DNA from 2 places in the Pseudoalteromonas sp. PAR1 genome. Region 1 is predicted to be linked to the other one. Evidence: predicted binding sites of a transcription regulator. Region 1 holds the regulator's gene; the other holds the start of a gene.

Region 1 (8,207 bases):
TTACCAGCGTATGAGCAAGTGAGTGTAAATAAACCGCTTTATGCCCATGCGTCGCGTATTTTGCACCAAGAAACAAACCCAGGTTGTGCACGTGCCTTGTTTCAACGCCATGGCGACCGTTCGATTTGGGTGAATCCGCCAGCATTTCCGCTTGAAACTGAAGAAATGGATGGCGTATTTGGTTTGCCATATCAGCGTATTCCGCACCCAAGCTATGGCGATGAAAAAATTCCTGCCTATGAAATGATTAAAACCTCGGTGAACATTATGCGAGGGTGCTTTGGTGGTTGTTCTTTCTGTTCGATTACAGAACATGAAGGACGCATTATTCAAAGCCGTTCAGAGCAATCAATTATTGATGAAATTGAGCAAATTCGTGACAAAGTACCGGGCTTCACAGGGGTAATTTCTGACTTAGGTGGCCCAACAGCGAATATGTATAAATTGCGCTGTAAGAGCAAAAAGGCCGAGAGCACGTGCCGACGTTTATCATGTGTTTATCCTGATATCTGTAAGCATATGGACACCGATCACACCCCAACGATTGAGCTTTATAAAAAAGCCCGTGATGTGAAAGGCGTGAAGAAAATCTTGATTGCGTCAGGCGTACGCTATGACTTAGCAGTGGAAGATCCACGCTATGTAAAAGAGCTGGTTACTCATCACGTAGGCGGCTACTTAAAAATTGCCCCTGAGCATACTGAGGATGGCCCATTATCTAAGATGATGAAGCCGGGTATGGGTGCTTACGATAAGTTTAAAGAGCTATTTGATAAATACTCAAAAGAAGCCGGTAAGAAACAGTATTTGATCCCGTATTTTATTTCTGCACATCCAGGAACGAAAGACGAAGACATGGTTAACATGGCGTTATGGTTAAAAGCAAATGACTTTAAGCTTGATCAGGTACAAAATTTTTACCCGTCGCCAATGGCCAATGCAACGACAATTTATCATACCGAGATGAACTCGTTACGTAATATTAAAAACAATACTGAACAAGTGCCTGTGCCAAAAGGGGCACGTCAGCGTCGTTTGCATAAAGCTATTTTACGCTATCATGATCCTGCCGGCTGGCCGATGATCCGCGAAGCTCTCAGAAAAATGGGCAAAGCGAATCTAATCGGGAAAGGGCCAAACTGTTTGGTGCCTGAAGAGAGTCGCAACGAAAAAGCGGCAAATAGTAAAGGTGGTAAAGGCCGTGCAGCACTTACACGTCACACTGGTTTTAGCCAATTCAAAAAGGCCAATACCAAACCTAGAGTAGGTAAAAATAAGCAGCGCGCAAAGTAAAGGATATAAATGGCCCTTAAAGGGCCGTTTTTATATTAGATCAATAACCAGGTTGCAGTGCCTAAAAAAGCAAAAATACCAACAATATCGGTGACGGTTGTCAGTACCACACTGCCGGCGAGGGCTGGGTCAATTTTCATTTTCTTAAGAATTAACGGAATACTCGCACCCGCGATACCAGCGGCAACAAGATTCATAAACATCGCAAACGCTAAGACCGCACCGAGCTTAAAGTCCCATTGCCATAGGGCAACCACACCAGCAATCAATATCGACCAAATAACGCCATTCAGTGCGCCTATCGCCAGTTCCTTAAGTAATAAGAAGCGTTGGTTTGTTTGGTTGATATGGCCAACCGCTATACCACGAATAACCAGTGTTAATGTTTGGCTACCTGCAACACCACCCATTGAAGGTACGATACCATTTAGTACCGCCAAAATAGGCAAGATTGCTAAGGTGTTTTCAAAAAAGCTTGCCACAATTGCTGCTAGCAATGCGGTTAATAAGTTAACTCCCAGCCAAATAGAGCGACGCTGCGAACTTTTGAGTACTGGCGCAAAGGTATCTTCTTCGTCGTCAAGACCAGCAAGGCTTAACATGCTATGTTCAGCATCTTCACGGATTACGTCAACGATATCATCGATGGTAATACGACCAAGCAAGTGAGCGTTATCATCAACAACAGGGGCTGAAATCCAGTTATGACGCTCGAACAATTGCGCTACATCACTTTCATCCATTGAGATTAGGATTGACTCACACTCTTCATCCATTAAATCACGAACAATTTTATCCGATGAGTTGGTCAGTAATGTGGTTAACGAAAGCGCGCCTAAAAAGCAGTTATGTTTATCAACAACGTATAAGTCATCTGTACCCTCTGGTAGTTCACCACGCAAGCGTAAATAGCGCAGGACTACATCTAAGGTAACATCTGGACGAATTGTTACCGTATCGCTGTTCATCAGGGCACCGGCTGAACGCTCTTGGTACGACAGTGCCTGAGTTGCCCTTTCTCTATCTTGCGAGTCCATTGCACTGACTACGTCTTGATAAACGGTGTCAGGAAGGCTACGAAGAACTTCACCTAAGTCATCGTCGTCCATGTCTTCGGTTGCAGCAGCAATGTGCTCAGGCTCCATCTGAGCAATAATACCTAAACGTACGTCTTCAGAGAGTTCTTCTAAAACATCACCACGCACATCTGGGTCTACCAACTGCCATAGCATGCGACGAATTTTATGGGGAGATGACTCTAATAATAAAGCGGTATCACACGGAGCTGTTTTAGCGAGCATGCCTCGCACCTGAACAAATTGTCCACTATTGAGTGACTTGGTCACTTGTTTAAGTTGTTGTAGTGGGTAGTCTTGTTCAAAGGCTTCTGGCATTGGCGTCCTTACAACTGAAAATAGATTAATAAAGATTCTGCAAATACAGCATAGTTGCTAAGTGGTGTATTTGCAGGATATCTTCACACTGCGATAAAATTATTAAGTGCTTTGTATTTTTAAGGTGTGAACGATATAAAAGTAGGATATTTAAAGAGAATTATAAATACCTGAACTAAGTTTAACTTAAACGGTTAAGCCTTAGCAAACGCTATTCTTGTTCATGAAAGCGTTGTGCAATTAATTCTCCAATTGCGTTCAGTGCAGCCTCTGCATCTGGGCCTTCACATACCACACGCACTTCTTTACCTTGGCTACTTTCAAGTAGCATTAAGGCTAAAACACTATCACCTTCAGCTTCTTTATCGTCTTGATAAAGCATAATTTTAGCATCAAATTGCAAAGCAAGTTGTGCTAAAACAGTGGCTGCTCGTGCGTGCAAGCCAAGCTTATTTTGAATTAAAAACGTGTCTTCTGCGTGCATCTGGCATCCAATTAAATATCTTGCTCGCGATGGCGGATTTTTACGTTTGCATGCGTTTTTGAAAAGCTATCACCAATGGTCTGCGCTAAATATACCGAGCGATGTTGCCCGCCAGTACAGCCAATTGCGATGGTAAGATAGCTGCGATTGTTACGCTCAAGGTGAGGCAACCATGTTTGCACAAATGTTTGAATTTGCCATGTAAATTTTTGCACTATGCTATGACTTGCAAGGTAATCTTTTACTGGTTGATCTAAGCCTGTGAGTGGCTTTAGGTCTGGCTCCCAGTGTGGATTTGGTAAAAAACGTGCATCAAATACGTAATCGGCTTCTTTTGGAATACCATGTTTAAAGCCAAACGACATAAAGGTGATAATCAGCTTTTTATCTTTTTTACCTAAGATCTTTTCACGAATTGATTCAGCTAACTGATGAACACTCAGGTCGGTGGTATCAATCATAAAATCAGCGCGCGTGATCAGTACATCCAGTAATACTCTTTCTTGCTTAATTGCTAAATCGAGTGGCAGCGAGTCAATCGATAGAGGATGTAAGCGTCGCGTTTCAGAAAAGCGTTTGATCAGAGTTTGGTCATCACTGTCTAAATAGAACAGTGTTGGGTTTGCGAAACCTGGCAGGTATTCAAGAATATCATTAAACTCTTGCTGCTCTTTCGGTAAGTTACGCACATCTATGCTGACTGCTATTTTGTCATAGTTGTCTGAAACGCTACGAACAAGCGAAGGTAATAAGTTGACTGGGATATTATCAACACAGTAGTAACCCAAGTCTTCAAGTACACGTAAAGCGACCGATTTACCTGAGCCTGAGCGACCGCTGATGATAATTAATTCCATTTATGCCTCTGCTGATATGACCTGAAACAGTTCGTGGTCTGTTTTAGCGCTACGTAACTGTTTACAAAACTCTTTATCTTTTAGTCTATCAGCAATTGTCGATAATGTCTTTAGGTGAAGTTGGCTGTCTCCATCTGGTACGATGAGTGCAACGAAAATATCCACAGGTCGGTTATCAATTGCGTCAAAATTGATTGGGGATTCACTCACTATGACAAATGCCTGTGGTTGCTCTGCACCACTCATGCGGCCATGTGGAATAGCAATGCCACGACCAATACCTGTACTGCCTAATTTTTCTCTATTGAGTAAGGCATCAAGGACGTCTTGTTGAGATAAATGAGGAAGCTGCTGGTGAGCCAGCTCGCTGATATATTCAAGGATTCTTTTTTTGCTATTAAAAAGGACCGCAGCTTTGCTGCAGTCCTGGTTAGTAAGTGAACTAAGTTTCATAATTTAGTGTCGAGCTAATTTCTCTTTGTGTTTAATGACTTGACGATCTAGTTTGTCGATTAGCGAGTCAATGGCTGCATACATATCTTGGTGTGCAGTTGAGGCAAAGAGCTCGCCTCCATTTACATGTAAAGTTGCTTCTGCTTTTTGGCTTAATTTTTCTACATCTAGAATGACATGTACATTATTAATGTGGTCAAAATGCCTTTCTAGTTTTGCAAACTTGCTGTTTACATAGTCTCTTAATGAATCAGTGATTTCTACATGACGACCAGTTAAATTTAGTTGCATAAGCATTTTCCTTCTATGTAAAACGTCTAAATCAAACTCTTACGCTGATTAGACGGAGGTATCGCTAGAGACTCTCGATATTTTGCAATTGTGCGTCTAGCTACTTTAATTCCTTGCTCAGCCAATATATCTGCAATTTTACTATCACTCAATGGTTTAGCTGAGTTTTCTGCAGCGATAAGCTTTTTGATCAAAGCGCGAATTGCTGTTGATGAACACTCACCACCGTTTTCTGTGCTGACATGGCTTGAGAAGAAATATTTCAACTCAAAAATCCCGCGAGGGGTGTGCATGTATTTTTGTGTTGTAACACGTGAAATTGTCGATTCATGCATTTCGACCATTTCTGCGACATCGTTCAGCACCATTGGTTTCATGGCTTCTGGGCCATGTTCAAAAAATGCTTGTTGTTGCTGTACGATACAATTGGTCACTTTTAAAAGTGTATCGTTACGGCTCTCTAAGCTTTTAATAAACCATTTAGCTTCTTGTAAATGAGAGCGAATAAACTGGCTATCGCTGCTCGATTTTACTGAGCGTGACATAGCTGCATATTGGCTATTCACTCTAATTTTTGGCATACAATCTGGGTTTAGTTCAACGACCCAACGACCTTTAACTTTTTTAACCGATACATCGGGTATAACGTACTCAGACTCTTCGCGAACTATGCTGTCTGCTGGCTTAGGGTTTAAGCTGTGGATCAGCGTCATTACTTCTTTTAGTTCGCTTTCTTTAAGCTTAGTCTTTTTCATCAAAGTGCGATAGTCGCGACTTGCTAATAATTCAATATGCTCAGATAAAACCATTTTAGTTTCAGCTAAATACGGCGTACTCGCATCGAATTGGCGAAGCTGGATACATAAGCACTCTTGTAAGCTACGGGCACCAATCCCTACTGGATCAAACAACTGTATTCTCTTTAAGACCGCTTCGACTTCATCTAGTTCGATTTCTTCTTCATCATTATTTTGATTAAAACTTTCGACTATGTCTTCGCAGCTAACAGTTAAAATACCTGAGTCATCAATTGCCTCTACGATGGCGACAGCGATCGCTTCGTCAGTTGGGCTAAATGGTGTGAGTTGTAATTGCCACATAAGGTATTCATGGAGGGTTTCAGTCGATGCACCTTGATAAATTGACTCATCTTCTGGCATTGGACCTGATGATGTTGATGGGGCAGCACTCATGTACTCATCCCATGTCACATCCATGGCTAAATCGTCACTTACGGTGTCTTTGTTAAGGGCATCGCTGCTTTCTTGTTCGTACTCACTCGGCGCTTCTTCGGCCGATGCACTTAGCTGAGTATCATCAGATTCAGCTTTTTGCTCGTTCTTACCAATGTTTTCATCGTTGTAATCTGCTTCTTCCACTTCAAGCAGAGGGTTACTATCAAGTGCTTCTTGAATTTCTTGCTGGAGATCCAATGTACTAAGCTGCAGCAAGCGAATTGCTTGTTGCAGTTGTGGAGTCATTGTAAGTTGCTGGCCCATGCGCAGCTGTAATGATTGCCTCATGTATCCCTAACAATCCTTTTATGTGTTATCGACACCTGTGCAGTCACAGGTAAATTTATATCGATTTATTGTCATTGTTATTTAGTTTAGCAGATGCGCTAGATGGTGGCTTATTGGTTATAGCCTGAATTGCTCACCTAGATACACATCGCGTACGGTTTGGTCAGCTAAAACATGCTCAGGTGTTCCTGATGCAATTAGCTCCCCATGAGAAACAATGTAGGCTTTTTCACAAACATCAAGGGTTTCTCTAACATTATGGTCAGTGATTAATACACCAATACCACGATTTTTTAAGTGTTCAATAATTTTCTTTATATCTAACACTGAAATAGGATCAACACCAGCAAAAGGCTCATCTAACAAGATAAATTTAGGGTTTGCTGCTAATGCCCGAGCAATTTCTACGCGACGACGCTCGCCCCCAGATAAGGCCATGCCTTGACTATCACGAATATGCTGAATACTAAATTCATCAAGTAAGTTGTTGAGTGTTTCTTCTCGGCCTTGTTTATTTAAATCTTTACGCGTTTCTAAAATAGCCATTAGGTTTTGATAAACCGTTAACTTTCTAAAAATAGATGACTCTTGTGGTAGGTAACCAATCCCTAAACGTGCTCGGCTATGCATTGGCAAAAGTGTAATATCGTTATCATCAATGCTGATCTTGCCTTTATCGCTAGGTACTAAGCCAACAATCATATAGAAAGTGGTGGTTTTGCCTGCGCCATTTGGGCCAAGCAAACCAACGATACTGCCCGCTTCAACTTCAAGACCCACATTTTTGACAACTTGGCGGCCTTTATAGCTTTTTGCTAAAAGCTCTGCTTTTAATGTGCTCATGGTTGGCCTTTATCGTCTTGTTTGTTGTCTACAGGCACTAAGATTGTGTGTACACGGTCTGTTGAGTTTTCATCTTTTTCTGCGCTAATTAGTTGTTGTGCCATATCATAGGTAATGCTTTTCGCTGTTACTTTTTGGCCTGCTTGAGTCACTTCGGCTTCGCCATTTAAAGTTAAGAAGCGCTTGGCTACGTCGTAGCGAACTTCTTCTGCACTGGCGCTCATTACCGTGCCATCTGCTTGCTTTTCTTCAAAATAAGCAGGCTTACCTGTGGCGATAATTAACTCAACAGTACCTTCTGTATCACCACCATGGGCTTCAAGGCGTTCGGCTGTGATCCGGCGGTTACCATGTATAATTTCGACATTGCCTTCAAATATACCAACGCCATCTTTTAGCTTACCAGTTTGGCGATCTGAGCTTATGCTAATTTGTGCGCCTGTCTGCTCGGCAGCTACGCCTGAAAAGGCAATCAATAAGCTTGGGATCAGGAGTAATTTCTTCAGTTTATTGGTCATAGTATATGGTTCGTGTATGGTTAGTTAACTCTACAATCTCGGTTTTTAAATTAGCTTTTAGGCCTTTACCGGTAATTTTTAAATTTGGTCCTGTTAGCGTCACAGGTTGCTTCGAAAACATGGTCATTTGTTCTATATCAACGTTAATGTTTTCAGCTTTAATATCTTCGATCATGCCATTATGGGTTAAGTTTTTAGCAACAACATCGCCTTCAAAAATAAGCTGATCGTTTTCATATAAGGTGGCTTCTTTAGCTTTTACTTGCCAAATTTGCTGGTCGCCATAAAGTGTAAAAATAGGTTGCTCAAAAAAGGTAAACCCAAGTTGCTGATACAGCTCCATTTTTGCAGCAGCCACTTTATGGCTAATCTTGCCTTGCTCATCATAAGCGGTTTGCTTTAGTGCAACGGCCGTATAATCGGGAGTTGCAATAATCTCGTCTTCACTATTTATTGTGTTTGTTGTTTGGTTAAAGTACGGATACCACAACCACACCATGCAACAAACAAAAACAATACTCAGTAAAATACGGGCTATATTCATGTGCTGG
Region 2 (8,207 bases), on a different contig from region 1:
ACCGGCAAACACTAAGTGAGTGTGGCAATCAATTAATCCCGGTGTTAACCATTGCCCTTTAGCTGAGATAGTCGGTGTTGCTAATGCATCAAAGTTTGGTAAGTCAGCTTGCGAACCTAACCAAGCAATTTTACCTTCTTTTACTGCGATCGCTGCATTTTCTATAGCACCGTAAGGCGCATCAACTTGAGGATCCATGGTGGCAATATTGGCATCTGTGATCACTAAATCCCAGTGCATTTGGCTATCGTTCGTTGTATGCATTTTTCACCTATACTTATATCTGCTGCGAGCTTTAAAGCGCCTAATCAAATTAGCTTAAAGTTTAACAACTCATCTTGTATATACAAGAAAATTATGCCACCTTGTTACACACTGTTAACTTACCTGTGCACTTTCACAATGAGCGTCCCTAAGTTTGCGCTAATAAAAGAATATATTTTGGAAAACATTCGATCGGGTCAATGGCAAGAAAATAGCCGCGTGCCCTCAGAAAACGAATTAACCAGCCAGTTTCAGGTTAGCCGCATGACGGCCAGACGCGCGTTATCTGAACTTACAGACGCTGGTATACTAACTCGTAGCCAAGGCCAAGGGACTTTTGTAGCAAGCTTTAAGTCACAATCATCATTGCTCGAAATTAAAAACATCGCTGATGAAGTTAAAGCTCGTAACAGTGATTACAGCTGTACAATTTTAGTGATGGAATCAATACGTGCAATTGCCCCTATTGCAATTGCATTGGGCGTTGATGTAGACAGTCATGTTTATCGTAGCGTCATCGTTCACAACGAGAACGAGCAACCTCTGCAAGTAGAAGAGCGCTTTGTGAACCCGGCTCTGGCAAAAGATTACTTACAACAAGATTTCCACAGCCTAACCCCCCATGAGTATTTATCAACCAGTGCGCCATTAACTGAGGCCAGACATACGGTTGAGGCGATTATGCCTAACCAAGAAATGTGCGAATGGCTTAATCTCTACAATGAAGAGCCTTGTTTGCAAGTGATCCGCCGAACGTGGTCAGCAAATGGCATTGTAAGCTTTGCACGCTTAGTCTCACCAGGTAGTAAATACAGACTCGGCGGTCACTTAACCTTTAAAAAGTAATTAAATTGGCAATTGATAGTGAAAGTTCAGCGCCTCAATAGCCGAACCATCAATGATACGTTCGCCAGCTTCATGACTTGTAAAGGTGGGTGGTTGATTACCCAGTTCAGAGCATTTTTGCTGGTAGTAGTCCGCTTTTGTTGGATGCGCTGGGTTAACAACGTTATAAATGCTATTGGCGTTAGACCAGTTTTCAAGCACTGAAAAAATCGCCGCTATTACATCTTGCTGTTGTACCATGTTCACCACTTGCTGACTTGAGCTAGTAAGCTCTTTACCTGCAACAAACTTACCTGGGTCACGTTCGGGGCCTACAAGTCCCGCTAAGCGCAATGCCTTGCCACCCGCATTTAGCACTAATTGCTCCGCATCGTATAATGTTTGTTGGCGTGCTGATTGGCAGTTAATTTCTGTGCTTTCGTCGTAACAACCATTGTCAGTTGGGTAAACACCTGTCGAAGAACATAAAATAAAGCCTTTACAATTTAGGTGTTTGGCAAGTTCAAGCCCAGCTTGCAATGTATCTAAATAATTACTTTCTGAGCTGCGGCTACGCGGTGGAATTGCACACACCCACCATGCTCCTTCAAGTGATACGTCATGTTTAAGTACACCATCTTCAAGTGCAAACTGACGCTGAAAGTCATGTTCGTGATCGCGACTACGGTGTGTCCCCTGCACCTGCCACGCCAACCCCTTTGCCTTAAGACAAAGAGCTTGCCCCAACCAACCTGCACCTAGCACTACCATTTTATTATCATTCACAACCATTTAGTAACTTACCCTATGTATTTTGTAATATTTTATTAATAACTACCGTTTTGCAAAGTAGCGATTTAAGCGCAAATATGATTAGATAGATAACTCTAACCGATAATAAAAATACGTGCACCTATGTTAAACAATCTCTCTTTACGTAAAAAAATATTACTGCTGATTGGCGGGACGATTAGTGTACTACTGATCATCGCGTCTAGTTTCTTTGTTAATCATATTGCTGACCTATCTCGCAAAGCGATTCAACGCGAAGCTGATAGCTACTTACAAAGCGAACGACTGTCAATGCAAGGTTACTTTGCTAAATACGGTAAAGTTGTTGAAACCTTCGTAACAAATCCGCACTTAGTAAACTGGTTTGACAACTGGACTAAACGTGATCAAAGCCTTGATAACCAACCAGGATACGACAACGTTAATCAAGATTTTGTTCGTATCAGTGGTAACGATGACAACATTCTATCGGCCTTCTTTGCATCAGCAACAACAGGCGAATACTTTAAAGAAAACGAGCGAACCACCCACTACAATGGCCAGCCTTATTACGCTTATAAACGTGGTTGGTGGCAAGATGCTTTAAAGATCAACAAACTTTATGTTGGCCCTATTTCTGTAGATTTAACCACAGGTAATGCCTCAGCGGTTGTGCAACAGCCAGTTTATAATAAACAAAACAAACTTGTTGGTTTTGGTGGGGTTGATTTACAGCTCAACAATATCAACGACATGGTTGAGGCCATTCGCTTTAATGGCCAAGGTTTTGGCTTCTTGCTAGATGGCAATCAAAAGGTTGTTCACTTCTCTGAGCGTACTGGCCATAAATTATCTGTGACTGACGAAGGCCCTAATGGTAAAGAAGGCTTAGATGCCCTCGAAAAACAATTTAGCGACACATCAGGCTTTAGCGAATTAAACCGCGCGATGAAAAGCCAAAAAGATGGTAGCAGCTATGTCACATTTAAAGGTGAGCAATATTACGTTGTATACAATCGCCTTGAACTAGAAAGTCCATATCTTGATTGGTATGTCGGGATTTTGATCCCAACTAGCATGATTGATGAGCCAGTTAACGATGCGGTGATGACAACCACTACATCATTAATCATCATCCTTGCGATTATCATTGCGATGATCTTTTGGGCCACGCAAATGATCACCAAACCTCTTACAAAACTGACTTACATCATGCGTGATATCGCATCAGGCGATGGCGATTTAACACAAAAAATTGAAATTCATAGTCAGGACGAAGTTGGCCAGCTTGCTCATCATATGAACACCTTCATCGATAAATTACGTGCAATGATGCTCAACACAGCCGCGCAAGCAGAGCAGCTGAGCCAAGCAGCTAGTCAGCTGAAAATTGTATCGCAAAAAACCAATGATGAAATTCAGCAAGAAAAACAACAAGTTGATAGTGTAAGTGCCGCTGTTACTGAAATGGCATCTACAGTACTCGAAATTTCACGTAATGCGCAGCATACCAATAATGCAGCCGAAGAAGTGCAAGCCATTACAGTCGATGGCACTAAGCGCTCTACACAAGCTCAGTCAGTAATGACTGCGCTTGCAAGCCACATCGGCGAAGCATCTAAAGTAGTTGCAGGTCTTGAACAAGAAAGTGGCAACATTGGCGCTGTGATCGACGTAATCAACTCAATTGCAGAGCAAACTAACTTACTAGCACTTAATGCAGCAATTGAAGCGGCACGAGCCGGTGAGCAAGGGCGAGGCTTTGCTGTTGTGGCTGACGAAGTTCGTTCACTAGCAAGCAGAACGCAAGAATCAACGGATGATATTCGAAATATGATCAGTCGCTTACAGCAAATTGCTCAACAAGCATCAACTATGATGCAACAGGGTCAAGAGCGTGCTGAAGGCTCCGTTGAGCAAACGCAAATTGTATTGCAAGCACTGCAAGATATCGCGCAATCAGTGACAAATGTACAAGATCAGAGTCATCAAATTGCGACTTCAACAGAACAGCAAACTGTGGTTGCAGAAGATATTAATAATAGCCTGGCGGCTATTAACCACCTTGTTAATAGCACTGCGGATCATGCTCATGAATTGGCAGATGAAGCACGTGATTTAAATGAATTGGCAGCGTCTTTAAATAAGACAGTAAATCAGTTTAAGTTATAAAGATAAATTGCCGAAGTTATTAAAAACCCGATGTCACCTGAAGATGACATCGGGTTTTTATCGTCAGCCTTCCCTGTTAATCGTGGCGCAACCGCTTTCGCGTGTTCCATAAATTCATGCCACTGTTGCTTATTCCATAAAGCAACTCCTTTGTCGGTCAATCCTTGTGTTGGTTGCGTTTGTACTTGTTCCATATAGTCACCTCCTTACGCTAGCTTCATCCTGTTTGGCTCCAAGCCTGAGCTTATCCCTTGCTGTCATCTCCGTTCACTTTATCCATAAAGCGTTGCCATTGTGCGCTACTCCATAACGCTTTGTTACTTCCTTGCTGTCCTTTTTGCTGTGCTACATTGTCCATACTGTAAACTCCTTGCGGTTTATCGTCCTTTACTCCTACAGCTGCTCCTTGCTGTGTTCCCTGACTCATCCTTGCTGATTAATGAGGTAATTATCGCTTAGCGATGATATACACAGCATGAATCAAACCTGGAATGTACCCTAATAAGGTTAAAAGAATATTAATCCAGAACTGCGCACCTAAACCTACCTGTAAAAATACGCCAAGAGGTGGAATTAAAACCGATAAAATAATACGTATTAAATCCATGACTCACTCCTTGAAATCTATTAGCCCAGCCAAAGCTGGGCTAATTTAGGCTTGCTGTTATTCAGCAACAATCGTTAATTCATCGATTACTTTGCGAACGTCTTCAGCGTTTTCAGCGATACTGATTGCTAATTGCTTTTCAGCATCAGACTCAACAGTACCTTTAAGTGTTACTACACCGTTATCGGTATCAACATCGATGTCTGTACCACCTACTTCTGAGTTAAATAAATAACGTGTTGTGATTACAGTACTGATTTTCGCATCTGTTAAATCGCTTTCAGTTGAATCAGCTTTATCTGCTTTCATTTTCTTAGCCTTCATGTTTTTAACAACCGTTAGTTTGTTATCAACAGAGCTAACGCCATCCAGGCTAAGAACAAGCTCTTCAGCAAGCTCTTTATCTAATTCACTATCAACTTTACCTGTAAGTACAACCTTGCCATTCGTTACATCAGTGTTGATGTCAAAGTTGTTAAGGTTTGTGTTCATAAGAAGCACAGTTTCTGCCTTACCATCAATCCAAGCATCTTTACTTTCATTTTCCCAACTGCTTGCCTGAGCTGACATACTTGTTGTTGCACCAATTACTAAAGCGGCAATCATAGATTTGTTAAAAGTGTTCATAATCTTCTCCTTTTGATTTAAGACACTTTTACCAATGCGACTATGATGCCAACTATTTATTTTTTTAATTTCAATACCTTAAACCCTCATTCAGCGACTATTTATATTCAATTCGGTAAAGATTTACAGGCTGCTCGGTAAGAAGTTCACTATATTGCAAAAATAACCATTTAGTTGCTGATTTTATTAATCTGTGGTTAATTTAACTAAGTAACGTTGACACTATAAAACACAACATATTGATTTATAATAAAATAAAATTTGGCCTAAGCTTTGCTTTATTACGAATAACATAAAAATCACTTTGATAATCACAACAGGGAACTACCATGGCCGTTAAACTTGAAGATCGCCCAATCGATCAAGTAAGAGAAGAAGTAATTGATCAACTCATTTATAACTACAGTCATGCTGTTATTTCAGCTGAAGCATTTGAACGCCGCTTAGACCAAGCAATGGAAGCCACCAGCAACGAAGTACTCGTTGAACTTGTTGCGGACTTAGAGCTTAAAGCTGATATTGACTACAAATCGCAAAAGCATGCGCAATTTAAACCTCATTATGGCCACAGCAGCGATAACGAAAGTCTGCAGCTTCGTAGTATTTTGGGTTCAAATGAGCGCAGCGGCCAGTGGGTAGTGCCAAAAGAAATTCACCTTACAAACTGCTTAGGTTCAATTGAGCTCGATTTTAGCGAAGCGATTTTCCAGCACCAACATGTCACTATTTACGTGAACTGTATTTTAGGTAACGACGAAATCTATGTGCCAGAACATGTCAATGTGGTATCAAAGCTGTTCAGCGTTATTGGCAGTGTAGAGAACAGATCAGTCGCCTTAAATAAAGGCCAAGGCCCAACCATTACCATTGAAGGTAATGTATGGCTAGGCTCAGTCGAGATTTCAGTTAAACGTACCATGAAAGAAAAGTTCATCAGCTTTGCCAACAGTCTAAAAGCCAGTTGGAAAGAGATGAATAAGATGTAGTAAAAGTTGCGAGTTGCGATTATGTTAATGTGGTCGTCATTTATGGCGACAAGATATTGCATACGTTTCACCAATGACGCGCTAAAGCACGACCTACTAGAATGCGCGCGAAATAAATTTCACGCCTACGTCAAACGTGGGAACAGCTTTAGCCGTGAATAAAGTAAAGCTGTTCGGCGTTAAAAGGCCCCTACACCGTAGGCGTCACGCTTGCTTGACGCATCTTACATACAACGCTATTCCATCAATCAATACCTGACCTACAAACAACACCGCTCGGCTTCAAACTGACAGCTGAAAGCTCACTAAACTTCACCCCCACATCAAAGACATTTAATCGCACAAAGAGGTTAAGAGGCGCTGCGCTTTAGAGGAAGTAAAAAATGATCTTGAGGTTCCCTCATTCTCTTCTCATTCACTTCTCTTTGTGCAAATACTTTCAGCACTAAAGTACCTCTTAAGAGGCAGGCCTTTGGTAAAGGCCTAAAACAACACCGCTCGGCTCAAAACTGACAGCTAAAAGCTGACAGCTCTAGCTACAAGTCATTATTTCTCTCACTCGGTATATCACTGAAATACTCTACAAACTCAACTTCAAAACCTGCGGGATCGATAAAATATACATTTTTACGATAGGGGTTTTCTGGACCCTGTTTATCTATTTCATAACCAGCGTCAACCAAACGTTCAATTACGGCATTAATATCGTTTGTCACATAAGCAAAATGAGCAAGGCCCACTTGGTGCCCTGCTAAATCACGGTTTTCGTCTTCACCGTTATCACTCAGTGCAAGATATTGGTAATCATCACCAAAGTGCAGCCATTTACGCGGCTTGCCTGACCATGTGCTATCACCTTGGCTACGCACCCGCCAATGTGGGAATGCGGCTTTATAAAAGTGCAGCATGGCATCAACATTACTAACAACAAGGTTTACGTGCTCTAAATACATGGTAGTTTTCCTTTTTATTTTTAAACTGCCATCAAGATAAAACCTCAAGTTAAGTTCAGGTAAAGCACTTTTTCAAATAAAAAAGCCCCACAAACGTGAGGCTTTAAAAATTGAGTAGTTATTGATGAATCAGCTACCAGCAACCTGCATTTGTTCAATCAATACAGAGCCGGTTTGAATACCGCCACGGCGCTCGATATCACCACCTAAACCGACTACCGCTTTAAACATATCTTTTAAGTTACCAGCAATTGTGATTTCACTGACTGGGTATTGGATTTCGCCATTCTCAACCCAGAAACCCGCCGCGCCACGTGAGTAATCACCCGTTACAGTGTTCACACCTTGACCCATAAGCTCGGTTACTAGTAAACCTGTGCCCATAGTTTTTAAGAGTGCTTTTAAGTCAGCATGAGTTTGCTCAACTAACCAGTTATGAATACCACCAGCATGACCCGTTGGTGTCATAGACAGTTTACGTGCAGCGTAGCTTGCTAATAGATATGTTTGAAGCTCACCACCTTGAATAATTTCACGGTCGATAGTTTTTAACCCTTCCGAGTCGAATGGTGAAGACGCTAAGCCTTTTAATAAATGTGGACGCTCAGAAATATTTACACAATCACTAAATACTTTTGTGCCTAAGCTATCAAGCAAGAAGCTCGATTTACGGTAAAGCGCGCCACCACCAATCGCAGACACTAAATGACCGAATAGTGAGTTGGCAATATCTGCTCTGAAGATAACTGGCACTTTCATAGTACCTAGCTTTTGACTATTAAGCTTAGCCAATGTTTCTGTTGCCGCTTCGAGGCCTACTTTTGCAGCATCGTTTAAATCATCTTTATGTCGCGCTACGGTATAAGCAGAATCGCGCTGCATTTGCTCGCCATCTTTACCAATCACCATGGTGCTAATGCTATGACGCGTGCGCGGGTAACCTGCAATCATGCCATGGCTGTTGCCATAAACACGCAAACCTTGGTGAGAAGAAAAACTCGC

Evidence for each region. The regulator sigma-54, encoded in region 1, starts transcription at its own class of promoters, with help from an activator protein. The targets are predictions, from matches to a motif close to GTTGGCACGNNNNTNGNNT.
Region 2: the regulator sigma-54 is predicted to act here: its motif matches at 5,527-5,545, upstream of QL229_RS17085 (LiaF domain-containing protein).

What each region holds. Positions count from the first base shown of each region.
Region 1 is NZ_CAMZMY010000011.1:133,745-141,951, reverse strand. It holds gene QL229_RS11390 (YgiQ family radical SAM protein) at 1-1,293, shown strand, start outside; gene mgtE (magnesium transporter) at 1,329-2,687, opposite strand; gene QL229_RS11380 (HPr family phosphocarrier protein) at 2,899-3,171, opposite strand; gene rapZ (RNase adapter RapZ) at 3,183-4,028, opposite strand; gene ptsN (PTS IIA-like nitrogen regulatory protein PtsN) at 4,029-4,481, opposite strand; gene hpf (ribosome hibernation promoting factor) at 4,485-4,772, opposite strand; gene QL229_RS11360 (RNA polymerase factor sigma-54) at 4,799-6,295, opposite strand; gene lptB (LPS export ABC transporter ATP-binding protein) at 6,413-7,138, opposite strand; gene lptA (lipopolysaccharide transport periplasmic protein LptA) at 7,135-7,656, opposite strand; gene lptC (LPS export ABC transporter periplasmic protein LptC) at 7,646-8,200, opposite strand; gene kdsC (3-deoxy-manno-octulosonate-8-phosphatase KdsC) at 8,197-8,207, opposite strand, start outside.
Region 2 is NZ_CAMZMY010000024.1:50,664-58,870, reverse strand. It holds gene hutI (imidazolonepropionase) at 1-264, opposite strand, end outside; gene hutC (histidine utilization repressor) at 403-1,110, shown strand; gene QL229_RS17110 (NADP-binding protein) at 1,111-1,881, opposite strand; gene QL229_RS17105 (methyl-accepting chemotaxis protein) at 2,005-4,032, shown strand; gene QL229_RS17100 (hypothetical protein) at 4,017-4,226, opposite strand; gene QL229_RS17095 (YqaE/Pmp3 family membrane protein) at 4,481-4,639, opposite strand; gene QL229_RS17090 (BON domain-containing protein) at 4,697-5,266, opposite strand; gene QL229_RS17085 (LiaF domain-containing protein) at 5,596-6,252, shown strand; gene QL229_RS17080 (VOC family protein) at 6,789-7,205, opposite strand; gene pmbA (metalloprotease PmbA) at 7,335-8,207, opposite strand, start outside.